3 regions of the Streptomyces sp. HUAS 31 genome follow, and region 1 is predicted to be linked to each of the others. Evidence: riboswitches for the same ligand, from Rfam matches in the RefSeq annotation. Region 1 holds a riboswitch; each other region holds the start of a gene.

Evidence for each region. Region 1 has a riboswitch for cyclic di-AMP ahead of PGH47_RS17615 (LysM peptidoglycan-binding domain-containing protein). Riboswitches for the same ligand answer to the same signal wherever they lie in the genome.
Region 2: linked by a shared signal. The riboswitch ahead of PGH47_RS20395 (M23 family metallopeptidase) and the one ahead of PGH47_RS17615 (LysM peptidoglycan-binding domain-containing protein) in region 1 are both predicted to bind cyclic di-AMP.
Region 3: linked by a shared signal. The riboswitch ahead of PGH47_RS25920 (C40 family peptidase) and the one ahead of PGH47_RS17615 (LysM peptidoglycan-binding domain-containing protein) in region 1 are both predicted to bind cyclic di-AMP.

What each region holds. Positions count from the first base shown of each region.
Region 1 covers NZ_CP116353.1:3,993,495-4,001,056, reverse strand. The annotation lists gene PGH47_RS17625 (cytochrome P450 family protein) at 1-364, shown strand, start outside; gene PGH47_RS17620 (transglycosylase family protein) at 531-1,589, shown strand; cyclic di-AMP (ydaO/yuaA leader) riboswitch at 1,798-1,997, shown strand; gene PGH47_RS17615 (LysM peptidoglycan-binding domain-containing protein) at 2,002-2,688, shown strand; gene eno (phosphopyruvate hydratase) at 2,972-4,258, shown strand; gene PGH47_RS17605 (FtsB family cell division protein) at 4,359-4,832, shown strand; gene PGH47_RS17600 (DUF501 domain-containing protein) at 4,858-5,373, shown strand; gene PGH47_RS17595 (Ppx/GppA phosphatase family protein) at 5,432-6,397, shown strand; gene PGH47_RS17590 (hypothetical protein) at 6,481-6,699, opposite strand; gene PGH47_RS17585 (NAD(P)/FAD-dependent oxidoreductase) at 7,247-7,562, shown strand, end outside.
Region 2 covers NZ_CP116353.1:4,612,515-4,620,076, forward strand. The annotation lists gene PGH47_RS20375 (hypothetical protein) at 1-588, shown strand, start outside; gene lhgO (L-2-hydroxyglutarate oxidase) at 855-2,063, shown strand; gene trmB (tRNA (guanosine(46)-N7)-methyltransferase TrmB) at 2,103-2,957, shown strand; gene PGH47_RS20390 (PrsW family intramembrane metalloprotease) at 3,072-4,421, shown strand; gene PGH47_RS20395 (M23 family metallopeptidase) at 4,547-5,572, opposite strand; cyclic di-AMP (ydaO/yuaA leader) riboswitch at 5,584-5,741, opposite strand; tRNA gene PGH47_RS20400 (tRNA-Met) at 6,287-6,360, opposite strand; gene PGH47_RS20405 (dihydrofolate reductase family protein) at 6,473-7,562, opposite strand, start outside.
Region 3 covers NZ_CP116353.1:5,773,180-5,780,741, forward strand. The annotation lists gene PGH47_RS25915 (tellurite resistance/C4-dicarboxylate transporter family protein) at 1-596, opposite strand, end outside; gene PGH47_RS25920 (C40 family peptidase) at 912-2,087, opposite strand; cyclic di-AMP (ydaO/yuaA leader) riboswitch at 2,096-2,265, opposite strand; gene pcrA (DNA helicase PcrA) at 2,619-5,105, shown strand; gene PGH47_RS25930 (M23 family metallopeptidase) at 5,177-6,784, opposite strand; gene PGH47_RS25935 (esterase/lipase family protein) at 7,054-7,562, opposite strand, start outside.

The sequences.
Region 1 (7,562 bases):
GGTCGAGCTCGCCACCTGGCGCTTCGCCACCGAGCCGCTCACCATCGGCGGGCAGGACATCGCGGCCGGCGACCCCGTCCTGGTCGTGCTGGCCGCCGCCGACCGGGACCCGGAGCGGTTCGCCGACCCCGACGTCCTGGACCTCGGCCGCCGCGACAACCAGCACCTCGGTTACGGCCACGGCATCCACTACTGCCTCGGCGCCCCGCTCGCCCGTCTGGAGGGCCAGACCGCGCTCGCCACGCTCCTCACCCGGCTCCCGGATCTCCGACTCGCCGTGGATCCCGAGGAGTTGAGGTGGCGGGGCGGACTCATCATGCGCGGACTGCGTACGCTTCCGGTGGAGTTCACCCCGGTTGGGTGAGTACGTCCGCCTCGGCAAACGTGACACGCACTCATGTCTGTGATCTTCACGTGATCTACGCGGCATTAACTTGTGACAAGTGATCGTCTGCCTATACGTTCACGGATCAACAAGGCGTCCAGGTTTTACGCGCCGTGTTCAGTGCTGCCTCGCGAAAGGTCCCCGCATGCTCTCCGGGAACGGTCGTCACCGTCGCCCCCGTCAGGCTCCGGCTCTCCTCGTCGCGGCCGGAGTCACCGGATCCGCGATCGCCATCCCGCTCCTCGGCGCCACCGGCGCGAGCGCGGCCGACGGAACCGTCTGGGACAAGGTGGCCGAGTGCGAGAGCGGCGGCTCGTGGAGCGCCGACGAAGGCAACGGGCAGTACGGCGGACTCCAGTTGACCCAGGACGACTGGGAGGCGTACGGCGGCCTCGACTACGCCACCAGCCCGGACCTCGCCAGCCGCTCGCAGCAGATAGCCGTGGCGCAGAAGATCCTCGCGGACCAGGGGACCAAGCCGTGGGGCACGTGCGCGGTGCTCAACGGGCTTACCAAGCAGTCCGGATCGGTCGACCTCGACACCGGGGTGGAGAGCGACTCGCCCTCCGAGGTGTCCGGATCCTCCGGATTGCTCGATTCGTCCAACTCGTCCGGCTCGTCTGATTCATCTGACTCGTCGGAGGGTTCCGACTCCGACGGCTCCTCCGGCGCGTCCACGCCGTCCGACGACCCCTCGCAGTCGGCGAGCGGCACTCCGGACGCCTCGTCCGAATCGCCCGGGAAGTCCTCTTCTTCTCCATCTTCATCCTCCAAGTCCGACAAGTCTTCGAAGTCCGATACGTCGCCCGAGGCGACGGCATCGCAGTCGCCGGAGAGCTCGCCTGCCGAGACATCCGAGGCGGACAATCAGGACAACTGGTCACAGGATGCCGGTTCCTGGAGCCTCGTCGACACCGGTTCGGTCGACGGCGAGGTCACGGGCGCGGTCGAAGAGGCGACGGGCGGCTCCGGGCGGCACCGCGGCCCCAGCGCCGAAGAGAGCGGCACCAGCGAGGCGACCACCAAGTCCGCCGGGCGCCACGCCTCGTACAAGGTCCGCGAGGGCGACACGCTCGCCTCCATCGCCGACTCCCTTGACCTCGACGGCGGATGGCGCGCGCTGTACCGGGCGAACGAGAAGGCCATCGGTGCCGACGCCGACCACATCGCTCCCGGTCAGACGCTGGACGTCCCTGTCGAATAACGGGCGAACAGGGCGAAAAACAACGGCAGTTCACGTCACGTTTCGCGTTGAATGTCCGTTTTGAAAGTAGTGAGAGATAGATCTCAGAAGCCCTGATCGTCTTTGTAATTCCGCGAATCGCGTGTCTACGGTCGTGACCGCTCGCCACCAGAGCGGGCCCCTACAGCCGTCACGCCGAATCCTGCCGGCGGCCGTACGGGAACAGTCGTCGCGTCAAGCGCCGTAGGCAGGAGCGGGGGACCCAAGGTTTGCGCCGGGTCCGGCAGTTGAGGTCCTTCGGGACCGCGCCGCCGGAACCGGCTCGGGGTGAAGCCGCGCAGTGGGAGCCGAAAGGTGAACCTGTGCGGCCGGGCAACTCAACCGGCCCGAACCCGACAGCTCACCTCGTAGGCGTCGGTGAGGGGATCCAACCATGCTGTTTTCCAGCAAGGGCAAGCACCGTCGTCCGTCCAAGGCCGCTCGCGCCATCGCCGTCGTCGGCGTCACCGGTGCCGCCGCCGTCGCCGCCCCGCTGATGGCCGCCGGCAGCGCCTCCGCCGCCACCGCCTCCGAGTGGGACGCCGTCGCCCAGTGCGAGGCCGGCGGCAACTGGTCGATCAACACCGGCAACGGCTACTACGGCGGTCTGCAGTTCTCCGCCTCCACCTGGGCCGCGTACGGCGGCACCCAGTACGCCGCCACCGCCGACCAGGCCACCAAGGCCCAGCAGATCGCCATAGGCGAGAAGGTCCTCGCGGGCCAGGGCAAGGGTGCCTGGCCGAACTGCGGCACCGGCCTGTCGAGCGCCGCGTACAACGGCTCCTCCGCCGGCTCCTCGCAGAGCACCGAGTCCACCACCCGCTCCTCCGAGCAGCAGTCGGCCTCCCGCTCCACCGACCGCCCGGCCGCCAAGAAGAGCACCAAGACCGTCACCACCCCGACCGGCAAGAAGGTCAAGAAGGGCGACGGCGAGTACAAGGTCGTCAAGGGTGACACCCTCAGCTCGATCGCGGCCGACCGCGACGTCAAGGGCGGCTGGGAGAAGCTCTTCAAGCTGAACAAGGACATCGTCGAGGACGCCAACCTGATCTACCCCGGTCAGCAGCTGCACCTGAAGTAACAGACGGGCGACAGCTGAACCACGGCGCCATCACATACGTGGACCTCATAGTGAAGGCGTCGTGAGGGTCACCCCCGTCCCCACGCTCCCCGCCTCGGTGCGTCTTCCCCCGTACGCACCGGGGCGGGGTTTTTTGTACCGTGTCTTTGTTCCGTTCGGAAACAATTTACTCTCGGTTCTGTCCACGGGGCGGTCGACCGCTGGTCTGATGCCCGGAGCCGGTTAGGCTCGTCTCGCAGTACCCACCGCGGACTGCGTACCCGCGTCACATCCCATGAAGGAGATGCTCGTGCCGTCCATCGACGTCGTCGTAGCCCGGGAAATCCTGGACTCCCGAGGCAATCCCACGGTCGAGGTCGAGGTCGGCCTCGACGACGGCAGCACGGGTCGTGCCGCCGTCCCGTCCGGCGCCTCGACGGGTGCCTTCGAGGCCATCGAGCTCCGCGACGGTGACCCGAACCGCTACCAGGGCAAGGGTGTCGAGAAGGCCGTGCTCGCCGTCATCGAGCAGATCGGCCCGGAGCTGGTCGGCTACGACGCCACCGAGCAGCGCCTGATCGACCAGGCCATGTTCGACCTGGACGCCACCGACAACAAGGGCTCCCTCGGCGCCAACGCCATCCTCGGCGTCTCCCTCGCCGTCGCCCACGCCGCATCCGAGGCGTCCGACCTGCCGCTGTTCCGCTACCTCGGTGGCCCGAACGCGCACCTGCTGCCCGTCCCGATGATGAACATCCTCAACGGTGGATCCCACGCGGACTCCAACGTCGACATCCAGGAGTTCATGATCGCCCCGATCGGCGCGGAGTCCTTCTCCGAGGCCCTGCGCTGGGGCACCGAGGTCTACCACACCCTCAAGAAGGTGCTGAAGAGCCGCGGCCTGTCCACCGGCCTCGGCGACGAGGGCGGCTTCGCCCCGAACCTCGGCTCCAACCGCGAGGCCCTCGACCTCATCCTCGAGGCCATCAAGGAAGCCGGCTACGCCCCCGGCGAGCAGATCGCCCTCGCACTCGACGTCGCCGCCTCCGAGTTCTACAAGGACGGCAAGTACCTCTTCGAGGGCAAGGAGCGCTCCGCCGCCGAGATGACGGAGTACTACGAGGAGCTCGTGGCGGCCTACCCGCTCGTCTCCATCGAGGACCCGCTGTTCGAGGACGACTGGGCGGGCTGGAAGGTCCTCACCGACAAGCTCGGCGACAAGGTGCAGATCGTCGGCGACGACCTGTTCGTCACCAACCCGGAGCGTCTGGCCCGCGGCATCGAGGACGGCGCCGCCAACGCGCTGCTCGTGAAGGTCAACCAGATCGGCTCGCTCACCGAGACCCTGGACGCCGTCGAGCTGGCCCAGCGCAGCGGCTTCAAGTGCATGATGTCGCACCGCTCCGGCGAGACCGAGGACGTCACCATCGCCGACCTGGCCGTCGCCACCAACTGCGGCCAGATCAAGACCGGCGCCCCGGCCCGCTCCGAGCGCGTCGCCAAGTACAACCAGCTGCTGCGCATCGAGGAGATCCTCGACGACGCCGCGGTGTACGCCGGCCGCAGCGCCTTCCCGCGCTTCAAGGGCTGACCCCACCTGGGTAAGGCTTAGCCAGTCGTACGTACGTCCCCGTACTCGGTCCCGTACCGTGTGCGGGGACGTATGCACGTGAAAGGGGAGGCGAGAGCCGATGGCCGTCAAGGACCGGGACCGTTTCTCCACCGCGACCAGGATCCGGTTGCTCGGCGAGCAGACGGCGGCCCGCGTCTACCGCTCCCAGACCAAGCGGCAGGCCCGGCGTTCCCGGCTCACCGGACGGGCCGCGCTGCTCGCGCTGGTGGTCTGCTCCCTCGTCGTGGCGCTGGCCTACCCCATAAGGCAGTACGTCTCCCAGCGTGCCGAGATCGCCGACCTCCAGCGCGAGAAGGAGGAGGCCGCACAGCGCGTCGAGGACCTGCGTGACATCAAGGCACGCTGGCAGGACGACGCGTACGCCGAGCAGCAGATCCGGCAGCGGCTGCACTACGTGATGCCCGGGGAGACCGGCTACATCGTGGTCGACCCGGACGCGGCCAGGAAGTCGCGGACCGACCAGAGCGCGGCCGACCGACCCTGGTACGCGAACATCTGGGACGGGGTCGACAAGGCCGACGCCGCCCAGTGAGATCCGAACCGATAGAAAGACAGGCATGGAAACGCCCCCGCCGCCCACCCCGCGCACCGAGCCCACCGACGCGGATGTCGAGGCCTTCAAGCAGCAGCTCGGCCGTCCTCCGCGCGGGCTGCGCGCGATCGCGCACCGGTGCCCGTGCGGCCAGCCGGACGTGGTCGAGACGGCTCCTCGCCTGCCCGACGGCACGCCCTTCCCGACGCTGTACTACCTGACGTGCCCGAAGGCCTCCTCGGCGATCGGCACGCTGGAGGCGAACGGCGTGATGAAGGAGATGTCGGCGCGGCTGGAGAGCGATCCGGAGCTGGCCGCGGCGTATCGCTCCGCGCACGAGGACTACATCCGGCGGCGGGACGAGATCGAGGAGCTGACCGGGTTTCCGAGCGCGGGCGGGATGCCGGACCGGGTGAAGTGCCTGCACGTGCTGGTCGCGCACTCGCTGGCGGCCGGCCCGGGCGTGAACCCGCTCGGCGACGAGGCGATCGCGATGCTGCCGGAGTGGTGGATGAAGGGGCCGTGCGTGGTCGCGGAGTGACCTCGCCCCCGCCGACCGCACTGCTCGAAGAATGTCCCGTACGTCAGAAGGGCACCCCATGACCCGCGTCGCCGCCATCGACTGCGGTACGAACTCCATCCGGCTTCTTGTCGCCGACGTCGATCCGGCCACCGGTGAACTCGTCGATCTGGACAGGCGTATGACCATCGTGCGTCTCGGCCAGGGGGTCGACCGTACGGGGCGGCTGGCGCCGGAGGCGCTGGAGCGCACCTTCGCCGCCTGCCGTGACTACGCGGCGATCATCAAGGAGCACGGCGCCGAGCGGCTGCGCTTCGTCGCCACGTCCGCCTCACGGGACGCCGAGAACCGGGACGAGTTCGTGCGCGGCGTCATGGACATCCTGGGCGTCGAGCCCGAGGTCGTCACCGGAGACCAGGAGGCGGAGTTCTCCTTCACCGGCGCGACCAGGGAGCTGACCGGGCGGGCGGATCTGCACCGGCCCTACCTGGTCGTCGACATCGGCGGCGGCTCGACCGAGTTCGTCGTCGGCGAGGAACACGTCCGCGCGGCGCGCTCCGTGGACGTCGGCTGTGTGCGGATGACCGAGCGGCACCTGGTGCGCGACGGCGCGGTCTCCGACCCGCCCTCCGCCGAGCAGATCGCCGCCATACGGGCCGACATCGAGGCCGCCCTCGACCTCGCCGAGGAGACGGTGCCGCTGCGCGAGGCGAAGACGCTGGTGGGGCTGGCCGGTTCGGTCACCACGGTGTCGGCGATCGCGCAGGACCTGCCCGAGTACGACTCCGCGCGCATCCACCACTCCCGGGTCACCCTCGACCGGGTCCGCGAGATCACCGACTGGCTGGTGCACTCCACCCACGCCGAGCGGGCGGCCGTGCCCTCCATGCACCCGGGGCGGGTCGACGTCATCGCGGCCGGCGCGCTGGTGCTGCTGGCGATCATGGAGCGGACCGGCGCCGAGGAGGTCGTCGTCAGCGAGCACGACATCCTCGACGGCATCGCCTTCAAGGTCGCGGAAGAGGCCGCCGGTAACGGCCACTGATCCGCGCCGCGACACCGAACGGCCCCGGTGCCCTTCCTGCGGGAGGGGACCGGGGCCGTCGTGCGAGCCCGAGCGGGCCGGCGTCAGTTGCAGAGGATGACGATGAGGCCGCTGCACCCGTCGTCGTCCCCGCCGTAACCGTGACTCGCCTGTGCGAGGGTGGCCTTGGAGGAATGGACGGGCGTCATGGCCGAGGCGGACGCCGCCGTGAGGGCGCCCGTCGCCATGGCGATGCCGAGGGCAACGCCGACCGAGACTATTCGCTTGCCGGCCCGCTTGGGGGCCTTCCGTGAAGTGATCATGGCTGCACGCTATGTGCCCTTCTGATCATTTTCGCGCGGAGAGTGGCTGGACGGGTGACGGTGCCTCAGATCGCAGGTACGGGGTGGTTCGTGTCTCGTTTTGCTACCCGGCGGTAGCCATCGAGTGAGCGGTACGGCTAGCGTGTGAGCGCTTTCGAGGGGCCTTCCGAGCCCCTTGGAGCCCTCCCGGAGCGGCCCGCTCAAGAATGTTCGTGAAGTTCTTCACAAGGAATTCGGCCCTGTCGGAGCATGTCCAGGTGCCGGTTGACCCTTCCGAGGGGTGAACAGGCCCTTGAACATGTTCAGATGGCTCGTGTAAGGAGGCTTCGGGGGTCTTTCGGCGGAGGCCGCCAGGCGCCCCTCACAGAGGGCCCGTTGCGACAGAGAGGCAGCTCACGCGGCATTGACAACGGGTCGTACCGCACCCCGGTTCCCGCAAGTGACCATGACCTGTGTCACGCGGGCCGGGGATAGTAGCACAGGGTGTGGAAGAGCTTGTGAAGGGGCGCACGAGCGACCCCCCTGAGGCGGGTGGATACTCGATGGCATGAGCACCACGGAGCGTCCCAGGATCCTCGTAGTAGGCGGTGGGTACGTAGGCCTGTACGCAGCTCGGCGCATCCTCAAGAAGATGCGCTACGGAGAGGCGACTGTCACGGTCGTCGACCCCCGGTCGTACATGACCTACCAGCCCTTCCTCCCCGAAACCGCCGCCGGCAGCATCTCCCCGCGCCACGTCGTCGTCCCGCTGCGACGCGTGCTGCCCAAGGCGGAGGTCCTCACCGGCCGGGTCACCACCATCGATCAGGACCGCAAGGTCGCCACGATCGCCCCGCTGGTCGGCGAGGCGTACGAGCTGCCCT
Region 2 (7,562 bases), 620 kb from region 1:
TCGCTCCAGGCGACCTACCGGGGCTTCGGCGACGAGGGCGTCGACCTCGCGCAGGCCGCGCTGGAACGCAACCGGGGGCTGGCCACGGCCCGCACCATGAGCTTCTTCCGTCTCGTCGAGGCACGCGCGCACGCGCGCGCCAATGACGCGCAGGCGGCCGGCGCCGCCCTGAAGGCGGCGGAGGGCTGGCTGGAGCGCTCCCGGGAGGGCGACAACGACCCGTCCTGGCTCGGCTTCTACTCCTACGACCGCTTCGCCGCGGACGCCGCGGAGTGCTACCGGGACCTGAAGGCGCCGCGCCAGGTGCGGCGGTTCACCGAGCAGGCCCTGTCGAAGCCGACGGAGGAGTTCGTGCGCTCGCACGGGCTGCGGCTGGTCGTCTCCGCGGTCGCCGAGCTGGAGTCGGGCAACCTCGACGCGGCCTGCGAGCAGGGCGTACGGGCGGTGGAGGTCGCGGGGCGGATATCGTCCGCGCGCACCACGGAGTACGTGAAGGACCTGCTGCACCGCCTGGAGCCCTACGGCGACGAACCGCGGGTCGTGGAGCTGCGGGAGCGGGCACGGCCGCTGCTGATGGCGCCGGCCTAGGTGTCCCGCCCGGAGGACCGGCGGCCCGGCATGCCCGGGCCGCCCTTCGTGCTGCCCTGCGGCGAACCGCGTGAACTTTCCGTGGCCGATTCGAGGCAGGCGAATGGCCGGAATTCCCGGCCTTGCCCAAGGTTCTCCCCCGTAATCACCGGGAATCGCCTCGCCGGGGGCACGAGCGCCGGCACCGGGGACGGAGCGCGGCGTTCCGTGGGTTTGACCGCACTGTCAGTGGCGCAGTGCATTATCGGAACCGGGAGGTGGGGCAGGTGCGGGCGATCGCTTACGACTGTGACGTGCTCGTGGTCGGCGGTGGCATCGTCGGGCTGGCCACGGCGTACGCGATCACGCGGGCGGCGCCGGGCACCCGGGTGACCGTGCTGGAGAAGGAACCGGGACCGGCCCGGCATCAGACGGGACGCAACAGCGGGGTCATCCACAGCGGGATCTACTACCGGCCGGGATCCCTCAAGGCGCGGTACGCGGTGCGGGGCGCCGCCGAGATGGTCAAGTTCTGCGCGGAGTACGGCATCGCGCACGCCGTCACCGGCAAGCTGATCGTCGCGACCGAGCGCGAGGAGCTGCCCCGCCTGCACGCCCTGGTGCAGCGCGGCCGGGAGAACGGCATTCCGGTCCGGGAGCTGCGGTCCCCCGAGATCACGGAGTACGAACCCGAGGTGCGCGGCCTCGCCGCCATACACGTCGGGACGACGGGCGTGTGCGACTTCGTCGGGGTCGCCCGGCAGCTGGCCGAGGGCTCGGGGGCGGACATCCGCTACGGCGCCGAGGTCGAGCGTGTCGACCGGCGGCCGGACCTGGGGGTCGCCGTGCGCACGACGGCCGGGGACATCGTGCGCGGACGGGTCCTGGTGAACTGCGCCGGGCTGTACTGCGACGAGGTGGCCCGGCTCACTGGGGACGAGCCGGAGGTGCGGATCGTGCCGTTCCGGGGCGAGTACTACTCCCTGGCACGGCCCGAGCTGGTGCGGGGGCTGGTCTATCCGGTGCCGGACCCGGCGTTCCCCTTCCTCGGCGTGCATCTCACGCGCGGCATCGACGGCGGCGTGCACATCGGCCCCAACGCGGTGCCGGCGCTGGCCCGGGAGGGCTACGACTGGGGTGTCGTACGGCCCAGGGAGGTCGGGACGACGCTGGCCTGGCCGGGAGCCTGGCGGATGGCGCGCCGGCACTGGCGGTACGGCGCCGGGGAGCTGCGGCGGTCGGTGTCCAAGGCGGCGTTCACGGTGGCGGTGCGCAGGCTGCTGCCCGCGGTGACGTCGGACGACCTGGTGCCCTCGGCCGCGGGGGTGCGGGCGCAGGCGGTGCTGCGGGACGGGTCACTGGTGGACGACTTCCTGATCAGCGAGGGCCCCCGGGCGGTGCACGTACTGAACGCCCCGAGCCCCGCGGCGACGGCTTCGCTGCCGATCGGCCGGGAGGTGGCCCGCAGGGCGCTGGCGGTGCTGGGCTCGGTGTGAAACCCGGTGCGTCCCGCTCCCCGTAAAATCGACCCCACTGTGTCTGACTCCCTCAACGCCTCCGAAGCCCCCCAGCCCGCCACCACCCCGGCTCAGCCCGGAACCGGTGAAGAGGGCGTGCGTCATGCCCCCGGGGTCTCCGTCCGGCACACCCGGGCCAAGGGTGAGCCGCGGTTCCCGGACGGGCCCAAGGCCGATCCGGCCGGGTCGCACTTCGAGCGGCGGATCCGCAGTTTCCAGCCGCGCCGCAGCCGGGTGACCGCGGGCCAGGCGGACGCGTTGCAGCGACTGTGGCCCAAATGGGGCCTGGACATCGACGGGCAGCACGTCGTCGACCTGGCCGAACTGTTCGGGAACGACAACCCCGTCGTCCTGGAGATCGGCTTCGGCATGGGCGAGGCCACCGCGCAGATGGCCGCCGGCGACCCCGGCACCAACATCCTCGCCGTCGACGTCCACACCCCGGGGCAGGGCAACCTCCTCAACCTCGCCGACCACCACGGGCTCGGCAACGTCCGCGTGGGCAACGGGGACGCCATCATCCTGCTGCGGGAGATGCTGGAGCCGGACGCGCTCGACGGGCTGCGCGTCTACTTCCCGGACCCCTGGCCCAAGAAGCGGCACCACAAGCGGCGCCTCATCCAGCCCGAGTTCCTCGGCCTCGCCGCGACCCGGCTGCGACCCGGCGCACTGCTGCACTGCGCCACCGACTGGGAGCCGTACGCCGAGCAGATGCTCGAAGTGCTGACCGCTCATCCCGACTTCGAGAACACCGCCCCCGACGGCGGTTTCGCGCCCCGTCCCGAGTTCCGGCCGCTGACCCGTTTCGAGGGCCAGGGACTGGACAAGGGTCATGTGGTGAACGACCTGCTCTTCCGCCGCGTACAGCGGTAGGAGCAGCGGGAAGAACAGCACCGACGAGAACATCGACAGCAGCAACCCCCCACCGGCGCCCGAGCCCCCTCGCGCTGCTGCGGGCGGCGCCCCTGCCTCGTTAGGGTCAATGCCGTGGCCACCTGTCCCCCGTACCCGACGCACCCCACCGGTCCCACCGGCGGCGCACTGCGGCACGCGCACTGGTGGCAGAAGCGATGGGTGCGCTACGGCGCGCTCAGCACCCTCCTCGCGCTCTCCGGCCTTGTCATCCTTGCGCTGGTGCGTGAGCAGACCGGCACCGAGGGGTTCCTGGTCGGACTCGGGCTCGCCGTGCTGCCCGTGCCGCTGCTGGTGGCGTCCTTCCGCTGGCTGGACCGGGTCGAGCCGGGTCCCTGGCGCAATCTGCTGTTCTCGTTCGCCTGGGGCGCCTGCGCGGCGGCGCTGATAGCGATCGTCGCCAACAGCTTCGCGACGAGATGGATAGCGACCGCGACGGCCGACCCGTCGCACGCGGACACCCTGGGCGCGACCGTCATAGCGCCCGTCGTGGAGGAGCTGGCGAAGGCCGCGGCCGTGCTGCTGGTCTTCCTGTTCCGCCGCCGGGACTTCACCGGCATCGTCGACGGCGTGGTGATAGCCGGCGTCACCGCCACCGGCTTCGCCTTCACCGAGAACATCCTCTACCTGGGTACCGCCTTCGGTACCGACCAGCTCAGCGGCGACAGCGGCATCGCCTCCGTCACGGCGGCGACCTTCTTCGTCCGCGTCATCATGTCGCCCTTCGCGCACCCGCTCTTCACGGTCCTGACCGGCATCGGCTTCGGGATCGCCGCGCTGTCGGGCGAGCGCCAGCAGGTGCGCCGCGTCCTGCTCCCGCTCCTCGGCCTGCTGCTCGCCATGGGCATGCACGCGATGTGGAACGGCTCCTCGGCCTTCGGCGAGTACGGCTTCTTCGCCGTGTACGCGACCCTCATGGTGCCCGCGTTCGGGCTGCTGACCTGGCTGGTGATCTGGACCCGGCAGCGCGAGCTGCGGACCGTGCGCGAGGAGCTGCCCGCCTATGTCGTCGCCGGCTGGCTGTCGCCGGGCGAACCGTTCGCGCTGGGCTCGATGCGGGAACGGCGGGTGGCCCGGCAGTACGCGCGCCGGCACGGCGGACGGACGGCGGCGCGGACCGTGGCGCAGTACGAGGCCTACGCCACCTCGCTGGCGTTCCTGCGGCACCGGGGCCGCCGCGGCCGGGCCGGCGCCGACTTCGTCGTACGGGAGCAGGAGTTGCTGCACGCGCTGTGGCACCGCCGGGAGTTCGCCCGCCCTGCCCTGGAGCACGCGGCCGCCGCACAGTCCTGGCGGGGGCACGAGCACGGTTACGGCCACCCGCACGTGGCGCCGCTGCCGGTCTACTGGCAGTCCTACGGCCAGGTCGAAGGGCCGATGTACGGCCCGGCGCCGTACCCCGCTTACAACCCGTACCGGACGTGACCGGGCCGGCGTACCGGGGGCGTTGACGGACTCTTCCGGACATGCCGAAAACCGGCAGCCCTGGCGTCGGGGGGTCGTCGCCAGGACTGCCGGGGATCAGACGCGATACCCGTCCAGGGGTGGAATCAGGGGGTGAGGCCCTTGCCCTGGAGCCAGGCCATCGGGTCGATGCCGCTGGTGCTGCCGCCGGGGTGCACCTCGAGGTGGAGGTGGGCGCCGGTGACATTGCCCGTGGCGCCGACGCGGCCGATGACGTCGCCCGTGTTGACCTTCTGGCCCACGCTGACGCTGATCGAGGACTGGTGCGCGAACCAGAGCTCGGTGCCGTCGTCGAGGGTGATCTCGGTCTTGTAGCCGTAGGAGCCGTCCCAGCCGGCGAAGGTGACCGTGCCGGAGTGGATCGCCTTGATCAGCGTCCCGGTGGGGGCGGCGAAGTCGAGGCCCGTGTGGTACCCGGAGGACCAGTAGGCGCCGGCCTGACCGAACGTCGAGGTGATCGTGTACGAGGAGGTCGGCAGCGTGTACTGCTTGGCCAGCTCGGCGAGGCGCTCGGCCTCGGCCTTCTTGCGGGCCTCTTCCTCGGCGGCTGCCTTCGCGGCGGCGGCCTTGGCCTTGGCCTCCTTCTCCGCCTTGGCGGCCGCGTCGGCGGCCTCCTTCTCGGCGGCGGCGACGGCAGCGGCGGCGGCCTTGTTGTCGATCTGGTCCTGCTGGAGCTCGGCCTGGGCGATGATCCGGCTGCGCAGCGCCTCACCGGCGTCCGAGGTGCCCTGCGCGGTCTGCTCGGTGGTCTCGCCCATCGTGCTGAGCGCGGTGGCCGCGTCGTCGGCCGGCTCGGACGAGTCGTCGGAGATCAGCGGCAGGTCGGGCATGGTGATGGCGACCGGCGGCTTGCCGCTGTTCGCGCTGGCCATGCCGCCCGCGCCGACGGCGGCTATGACGCCGACGCCGAGAACCGTGGAGCTGCGGGCGAGTCCCCCGCCACGCTGCTTGGAGACGCGGTGCCTGCCACGAACGGGGCGAATGGACTCCGCGGTGGGGTTCCACTCCTCGAACGGGCCCTCGTCGGTGCGGAAACGGTCGTAGCCGAAGGTGTCGGTGTCGCGTTGACTCGGCACGAACGGGGCTTGCGGAGCAGGCCGGTTGGACGCCACGTGGGCGTACTCCTTTCCTTCCTTCTCGCCTACCGGGTTAGCTGACGGGTTCGGAGCAGGAAGGTCTCCTACGCGCGTATATCAACCGTGACTTCCCGGCGATATTCGCGCGATTCACCCCAGGGTGGTGGTTCCCCGGCTCCCTTGCGGGACTCGGCGCGTGCGCACGGAGCCGCCTCTTGTGACGGCTGGGACGACCGCGCTGCGTTATCGAACGTTAATAGACGCGAGGTGCGGATTCCAAGCTGTTCCTCTTGATCATTAACGATTTTCGCCCGGACTTACAGGTCACGAGCGGCCTAAATCGGGCGAGTTGGCCAAACCTCAGAGGCCACACAGATATTGACGGTATGTCAGTTGTTATGCGGAGGGCGGTCGTCCGATCACCCCCGGTGACGACGGTCAAGGTCGGCGCACGGCAATGAGCGCCATGTCGTCCGCCATCCCTCCACCGGAGTGCCGTCGCACCTCCACCGAAAGCACACCGAGCAACGCCCCCGGTTCGCACAGCGCCTCGGTGCGTCCCGCGAAGGCCCTCTCGGGGTCGTAGAACCGTCCGCCGACGTCAAGCGGACGAACCGGCGGGCATATGAGATCCGCCCTTCCTCCACCTCACCAGGGTTGCCGAAGCGGCGGTGGGGAGCGAGCGCTGAGAGCCCGACCGGGAAAACACTCAGGGCCGGAACTGAATCAGTTCCGGCCCTGAGCCTTCAGTAGCGGGGACAGGATTTGAACCTGCGACCTCTGGGTTATGAGCCCAGCGAGCTACCGAGCTGCTCCACCCCGCGGCGATGACTCAATAGTACGCCATCCGCGGGACCCGAAGCACACGACTTTCCGGGGCACTGTCCTGACCAGGACTTTTCGGACAGCTGTGCGGGCCGTGTCACACCCTGGCGCTCAGGGCAGCAGGTGGGCGTTGGGCGCCTTGGCGCGCTCCTCGTACTCCGGCAGCACCAGCACCTCCACGCCCTGCGCCGCCAGCATCCCGCTCCCGTCGGCGCCCGCCACGAAGGTGTCCGGCTCCCGCCAGGCCGTCACCACCCGGCGGGCCCCCGCCCGGAGGATCAGCCGCGCGCAGGGCACCGGGCGGGACGAGCGGTGGGTGCACGGCTCCAGGCTGCTGTACACCGTGGCGGACGCGAGCCTCGGATCCCCGGCCGCGATCTTCGCCAGTGCCGCCTCCTCCGCATGCGCCACCGGATCGCCGCCCTCCCGGGAGTACCCGCGCGCCAGCTCGGTCCCGTCGGCCGCGACAACCACCGCGCCGACGCTGAAGGCCGTCTCCGACGGCGGGCACCGCTCCGCCAGCTCGCACGCCAGCGCCAGCCAGTGCCGGTCCGCGGCGGCGGGGAGGGCGCCGGTGCCGGGTGCCGTCGGCGCGTAGCGCATCAGTACGACGTCCTCGATGCGACGCGACTCCAGCAGCCGCAGCCGGCCACCCTGGTAGCCGCCCGGCCCGAACAACCGCGGCGCCTCGGGGTCGCCCACGAACAGCGGCGCCAGCACCAGCTGCAGCTCGTCCGCCAGCCCCTGTGTCATCAGCTGGGTGTGGATGGTGCCGCCGCCCTCGACCATCAGCCGCTCGACACCGCGCACCTCGCGCAGATGTGCCAGCAGGGCCCGCCAGTCCAGCTCGGGTCCCAGCGCGACGACGTCCGCCGCGACCGGCTCCCGGCGCAGCCGCTCCGCGCCCTTCTCCGTCGTGTAGACGATCTTGTCGCCGCCGGTGTGCCAGAAGTTCGCGGCCGCGTCCAGCTCGCCGGACGCGCTGACCGTGACCTTCAGCGGGTACTCCGGCCTGCCCGCCGCCACCCGCGCGGCCCGCCGCTCGGCCGAGTTCACCAACAGCCGCGGGTTGTCCGCCCGGATCGTGCCGGCGCCGATCAGGATGGCGTCCACGGACGCCCGGACCTCGTCGACCCGGTCGAAGTCGGCCGGACCGGACAGCAGCAGACGCTCGGGGGTGGTGTCGTCGAGGTAGCCGTCC
Region 3 (7,562 bases), 1.8 Mb from region 1:
GCCACCCACTGGTCGCCGGCGCCTCGGGCGAGCTGGCGCCGGTCGAAGCGGGGCAGGGCCACGACGTAGAGGACCAGGCCGAGCCAGAAGAACACGAGTGCCATGTGGGCGAGCCATGCCGTGGTCTCGGCGGCGGCGAGTGTGGCGCCCAGTACCGCCAGGCCCTCTGTGGCCACGCAGCCCAGGAAGATCGCGCCGGGCATCTGGCGGCGCCAGTGGCGCAGGACGGTGAGCAGGAGCATCGGCCAGAGCACGGTGGCCAGGGCCAGGAGGGCCTCGGCGAGGGTCACCCAGCCGAGGGCGGTGAATCGGGTGCCGAGGACTGTCGTCGCGGCGATGGCGGTGAGGGCGGCGGGGGTGGCCGCCTCTTTCAGCCATCTTTCGCGGTCCTGGAGGAAGCGGACGGTGAAGTCGGCGGCCAGGGCCAGCCAGACCGTGCAGGCGAGGGCCAGGGCGATGCGGGAGAGGGTCTCGTAGTCCGTCTGGTGCAGGGCTACCGAGAGGATGCCGGTGGCCATGACCGCGGCGCCGGCTGTGGGGGGTCGCTGCGACCACCGGGTGTGGAGGGGGGAGGTGGGGGTCGTGGGGCCGGACATGGGGCGATGCTATGGAGCGGGGTGGGGGATGGCCGTGGGGCGCGCTCGGGGGTGTCGGGAAATCGTCCTGTGTCGGGGTGGTTCGGTTGTGGTGCCTGCGGCGGCCTGTGCGGGATGGGTGGGGGTTCGCGTAGCGCCTGCGGGTGGGGGGTGGGTCGGGGCCGTGCCGGGGGGTGTCCGTCCTCGGTCGGGCGGTTGCCCGGCCTCAGAAGGGTGCTGTTTGTTGACGCCCGCCGCTGCGGGCGGACACCCCCCGGCACGTCCCCTTGCCGCCGTACGCGGGTGCGGGTGCCGCCGGGGAAGCGTCCGTTCCTGTCAGGCCGGGCGGACCACGCTGTGGATCGACGACTCGCCGTCGTAGTAGATCGACTCCTCGCGGACGTACGCGCCGGGCTTGGGGGCGTGGATCATCATGCCGTTGCCGATGTAGATGCCCACGTGGGTGACGTCGTCGTAGAAGAAGACCAGGTCGCCGGGCTGGGCGCTGGAGAGGGGGACCGTGGTGCCGGCGTTGACCTGGTCGTAGGTGACTCGGGGGATGTCGACGCCGGCGGCCTTCCAGGCGGCCTGGGTGAGGCCCGAGCAGTCGTAGGAGTCGGGGCCGGTGGCGCCCCAGACGTACGGCTTGCCGATCTGGGAGCGGGCGAAGGCCAGGGTCTTCTCGGCCTTGGTGGCGTACGAGGAGTCCGCGGAGGATGAGTCCGAGGTGCCCGAGTCCGCCGGAGGCCGGGTGCTCTCCTGCTGCTGGGCGGCGGCCGACTCCTCCTGGCGTTGGCGCTCGGCCTCTGCCTGCTGGCGGGCCAGGTCCGCGGCCTTGCGGGCGGCCTCCTCCTGCTTGCGCTTCTCGATCGCGGCGAGGCGGGCCTTCTCCTCGGCCGTCAGCTTCGAGAGGAGCTCACGCGCGTCGGAGAGCTTCTGCTGGACGGTGGCCTTGGCCGACTTGAGGTCGTTCTGCGAGTCGGTGAGCGTCTCGAGGCTCTGGGTGGCCTCCCGGCGCTTCTCCATCGTCTCGGACTGCTGGGTGAAGTAGTCGTCGACCGACTCCTTCTGACGGCCGGTCATACGGTCCATCAGCTGGGTCTGGTCGAAGTAGTCCTGCGGGTTGTCCGCCAGGAGGAAGGTCGCCGTGTCGGGGGCCGCGGCGCCGGTGCGGTACTGGGCGGCTGCGTTGCGGCCGAGTTCCTCGCGGGCTTCGTTGAGCTTCTGGGTGCGCTTGGCGACGTCGTCGAGGAGGGTGTCGACGCGCTTGCGCTGCTTCGTGGTCTTGTCCTTGGCCGAGTTGTACTTCTCGGTTGCCGACTCCGCTTGGCGGTAGAGGTCGTCGACCTTCTTCTCGACCTCTTCGAGGCTGGGCTTGTCGTCCGTCGACGGGCTGGCGTTGGCCGTCTGGGACAGCAGGGCCACGGACGTGAGGGCTGCCGTGGCGAGGGCAGGGGTGCGTATGCCTGCTACGCGCGTACCGGCGGGACGCGACTTGCGGTGCGACGCCAAGGGAGGCGACTCCTTCCATATTCCGCCTACCGAGTTAGCTGTCGGGTTCGGGCGGGTGGTTCGGAAGGGTTGCCCTACGGCCTGTCCCCGCGAGGGAAGTCGGGCCGATTCACCCCAAGTTCGGTGGGTCCCCGGCTCCGGTCGCCGTGAGGCGTGCCGGACTCGGCGGAGGCCGTGCGGCCCGGCGTCGTTCGCCGGTGGGGGTCGTACGGCCTGCCCGGCACGGTAGCCAACTCGTGTGGCCCCTGTGAAGGTTGATGTTCGATATGCCCGATACATTTTCGTGACCTTGGCCCCAAACGTTGCGGGCGGTGGTCGGTTCGGGAGACGTGCGGGGTTTTGGGGGCGGTGGGTGTGAGTGGGTTGATTTGGGAGTTTAGGTGGTTGTCTGGGGTGGCTGGTTGCGGGTTGTGGTGGGGTGGTTGCTGGGGGTGAGGGAGGGGTTTGGAGGGTGATCGTCGGGGTTTCGCGGCGGGGAAGTTTCGAGGGTGGGGGCGGGCTGTCAGTGGGGCGGCCTAGACTCGGAGAGCGATGAGCAGCCTCTTTGACGACAGCTTCCTGGCGGACCTCCAGGCCCCTCGGGCCCACGAGGAAGAGCACCCGCAGCCGCCCGAGGACGACCACGCTCCGGAACCGGTTCCGGACGATCTGTTCGGTGGGAAGTTCGACGTGCCACCGGACCGGGACGGCCACTACCGCGACGGCGCCCCGCGGCCGGTCATCGACGCCGCGGCGCTGCTGGAGGGGCTGAACGACAACCAGCGTGCCGCCGTCGTCCACTCCGGCACCCCGCTGCTCATCGTGGCCGGCGCCGGGTCCGGCAAGACGCGTGTGCTCACCCACCGCATCGCCCACCTCCTCGCCGAGCGGAACGTGCATCCGGGGCAGATCCTCGCGATCACCTTCACCAACAAGGCCGCGGGCGAGATGAAGGAGCGTGTCGAGCAGCTCGTCGGCCCGCGCGCCAACGCGATGTGGGTGATGACCTTCCACAGCGCGTGCGTGCGCATCCTGCGGCGGGAGAGCAAGAAGCTCGGGTTCACGTCTTCTTTCTCGATCTACGACGCCGCCGACAGCAAGCGGCTCATGGCCCTCGTCTGCCGGGATCTCGATCTCGATCCCAAGCGGTATCCGCCCAAGTCCTTCAGCGCCAAGATCAGCAACCTGAAGAACGAGCTGATCGACGAGGAGGACTTCGCCGCCCAGGCGACCGACGGCTTCGAGAAGACCCTCGCGCAGGCGTACGCCCTGTACCAGTCGCGGTTGCGGGAGGCCAACGCCCTCGACTTCGACGACCTGATCATGACGACGGTCAACCTGCTGCGCGCCTTCCCGGACGTCGCCGAGCACTACCGCCGGCGCTTCCGCCATGTGCTGGTGGACGAGTACCAGGACACCAACCACGCCCAGTACACGCTGGTGCGCGAGCTCGTCGGGACCGGCGAGCACCCCGTCGACGTGCCGCCGAGCTCGCACGACGTCCCGCCCGCCGAGCTGTGCGTGGTGGGTGACGCCGACCAGTCGATCTACGCCTTCCGGGGCGCCACCATCCGCAACATCCTCCAGTTCGAGGAGGACTACCCGGACGCGACGACGATCCTGCTGGAGCAGAACTACCGCTCCACGCAGACGATCCTGACCGCCGCCAACGCCGTCATCGAGCGCAACGAGTCCCGCCGCCCCAAGAACCTGTGGACCAACGCGGGCGCGGGCGCGCGCATCACCGGCTATGTCGCGGACACCGAGCACGACGAGGCGCAGTTCGTCGCCGAGGAGATAGACCGACTGACGGACGCGGGTGACGCGAAGGCCGGCGACGTCGCCGTCTTCTACCGGACGAACGCCCAGTCCCGTGTCTTCGAGGAGATCTTCATCCGCGTCGGGCTGCCCTACAAGGTCGTCGGCGGGGTCCGCTTCTACGAGCGCAAGGAGGTCCGGGACGTCCTGGCCTACCTGCGGGTGCTGGCCAACCCCGAGGACTCCGTACCGCTGCGGCGCATCCTGAACGTGCCCAAGCGGGGCATCGGCGATCGGGCCGAGGCGATGATCGACGCGCTGTCGCAGCGGGAGAAGATCAGCTTCCCGCAGGCGCTGAAGCGCGTCGACGAGGCGTACGGCATGGCCGCGCGGTCCACCAACGCCGTCAAGCGGTTCAACACGCTGATGGAGGAGCTCCGTACGATCGTCGAGTCCGGTGCCGGACCGGCGACCGTCCTGGAGGCGGTCCTCGAACGGACCGGCTATCTGGCCGAGTTGCAGGCTTCGACGGATCCGCAGGACGAGACCCGTATCGAGAACCTTCAGGAACTCGCGGCCGTCGCCCTGGAGTTCGAGCAGGAGACGGGTGAGGGCGAGGCCGTCGGCGGGCTCTCCGAGTTCCTGGAGCGGGTCGCGCTCGTCGCCGACTCCGACCAGATCCCGGACGAGGAGGAGGACGGCTCCGGCGTCATCACCCTGATGACCCTCCACACCGCCAAGGGCCTGGAGTTCCCGGTCGTCTTCCTCACCGGCATGGAGGACGGCGTCTTCCCGCACATGCGCGCCCTCGGCCAGAACAAGGAGCTGGAGGAGGAGCGGCGGCTCGCGTACGTCGGCATCACGCGCGCGCGTGAGCGGCTGTATCTGACGCGCTCGGCGATGCGCAGCGCGTGGGGGCAGCCGTCGTACAACCCGCCGTCCCGCTTCCTGGAGGAGATCCCGGCGGCGCACGTGGACTGGAAGCGCACCGGGGCGACCGCGCCGGTCTCCTCCGGGCCCGTGTCCGGGGTCGCCGCCTCGCTGTCGTCGTCCCGCTCGCGTTCCTCGGCGTCGGGCGCGTCCGGCTTCGCCACGCGCCGCACCTCCGAGAAGCCGGTCGTCCAGCTCGCCGTCGGCGACCGTGTCACGCACGACCAGTTCGGGCTCGGCACGGTGACGGGTGTGAAGGGCACGGGCGCGAACGCCGAGGCGACGATCGACTTCGGGGACACCAAGCCGAAGCGGCTGCTGCTGCGGTACGCGCCGGTGGAGAAGCTCTAGCGGCTGTTCCGACAAGTGCGCCCCCGCTGCCGTTTGCAGGGCGGGGGCGCGTGTTCAGGCGGTGGCCTTGCTTACGACGGGTCGACCCCGTGGCTGCGCAGCCAGGACAGCGGGTCTATCGCCGAGCCGCCGCCGGGCCGGACCTCGAAGTGCAGGTGCGGGCCCGTCGAGTTGCCGGAGTTGCCGGAGTACGCGATCGGGTCGCCGGCCTTGACCGTCGTGCCGGAGGCGACGCGGTAGCTGGAGAGGTGGCAGTACCACGTCTCCGTGCCGTCCTTCGCGGTCACGATCATCATGTTGCCGTAGGCGCTGTTCCACTGTGTGCGGACGGTGCCGTCGGTCGCGGCCATCACCGTCGTGCCGTACGAGACCGGGAAGTCGATCCCGGTGTGCACGGACATCCAGTTGATGCCGGACTGGCCGAAGTAGGCGCTGAGGCCGTGCTGCGCGACCGGAACCGCGAACTTCGGACGCAGCCGCTCCTTGCGGGCGGCCTCCTCGGCGGCCTTGCGCTTCTCGGCCGCCTGCTGCGCCTTGAGGTCGATGCGCTCCTGGGTACGGCTGGCCCGGTCGGCGAAGTCGTCGGCGCCTGCGGAGAGGCTCTCGAGCTGGGTGTCCAGCTTGTTGTTCGCGGTGGACGGCTTCACGGCGTCGCCCTCGGAGGCGAGCGTGGACGCGTCCTTGTCGTCGGTCAGGTTGCCGACGGAGGCGGCGGCGATCCCCGCGACGCCCATGACGCAGGCGGAGGGGACGGCGATCGTCAGCAGCGCGGAGCGCTTCGGGGGCGTACGACGACGGGAGCGCGCTCCGCTGCGGGAGCCGGCGCGGGGGGAGGGGGCCGGAGTGGTCTCCTCCTGGTCGTCGAGGAGAGGGGCCACGGCGGGGAGTTCGCCGGTGGACGTCAACTCGGCTTCGTGCTGGGCCTCGTCGGCGTACGGGGCGTTGTCGTACTGAGTGTGCTCGTCGTAGGAGGCCGTGTGGTCCTCGTACGAGACGTGCTCGTCGTAGCCCGTGTGCTCTTCGTAGGCCGCGTGTTCGTCGTACTGCGTGTGCTCGTCGTAACCCGCGGCGGTGCCGTGCTCGATCTGGTCGAAGTGCGCGGTCGCCTGCTGGTCGAAGGATTCTGCTGACGGCTCGAAGTCGCCGGTCGTCTGCGTCGTGCTGCCGTCGGAGTTCCACTGGGTGGCGTCGTACGCCCCGGTGTCGAAGGCTGCCGTGCCCCATGCCCAGTTCTGGGTCTGGTCGGGCTGGGGGGCGGCCGTCTGGTCGGGCTGGAGCCAGGCGTTCGCGTCCCACTGGCCGGAGACGTCATGGCCGTTGGCCTGCTGCGGGACGAAGGCGAGCCGCTCGTGGTCGGTGCCCCAGGCCGCGGTCTCGTACGCGCCGGTGTCGTAGGCGGCCTGATGCTGGGCCGCGTAGGCGTCGTAGTGCGCGGTGTGGTGGCTGCCCGTGGACCACTGGGTGGCGTCGTACGTGCCGGTGCCGGTGCCCGTGCCGTCGCCCGGGAGGCTGCCGAACAGGGGGTCCGCGTCGAAGGTCGGTGCTGCGTGACCGGCGGTCGCAAAACCTGTGGCGTCGTAGGTGCCGTAGGTGGTGGAGTCACCGTAATGGGCTTCCTGCGTGCCGTACGGCGCGTAATGCGCCGAGGCGGCGTCGGGAGCCGGAGTCGGAGACGTCATGGTCCCAGACGGGTGACGATCGTTCACCAACTTCTCTCTCGCCTCGACTACAGGGGCTGCCAGAGCAGTGCGGCGACTGTACCCGGCAGTACGCGGGCACGACAATCTTCGGCAGGTTTCGCGCGCGAAGGAAACGGGCATTCGGCCGTGTTTTGGCGGACTGCGGGCGCGATGTTGGCCTTGTGTTCGAAGATTGTTCGATGTCGGACCGCTGTGCTCGGGCTGTGCCGAGGCTGTTCGCGGGGTGGCGACGGGTGGCGGCGGGGTGGTTACGCCACCGTCATGCCGTCGGCCTGGGCGACGGTTGCGGCTCCGGTGCGGGTGGCGTCGAGGGCCTGCCGGATCCCGGTCGCGACTGCCGGGTGCACCGGCAGGGCGAGGTGGCCGACGCCGCTCACTCGGACGTTCTGCGCCAGCAGGTCCGGGTGGTCGATGCAGGCCGTCTCCAGCGGGTCCATCAGATGGTCGAGGTCGCTCCAGAAGCTCACGAAGTGCGTACGGCAGCCCGGTGCGGGAAGGGCCAGCTCTTCGAGGATGGGTGAGCCGGGGCGCATCTGGCGCACGATGGGGTGCGCGTTCGCCAGCGGGACGACACTCGTGCCGGAGTGCGGCGTGCCGAGCGTGACGAGGGTGCGGACCCTGTGGTCGCCGCCGAGGCGCTGCACGTAATAACGCGCTATCAGCCCGCCGAGGCTGTGCCCGACGACATCGACCTGCCTGCTGCCGGTGCGCTCGCAGATCCCCTCTATGTGCCGGCCGAGCAGCTCCGCGGCGGTGC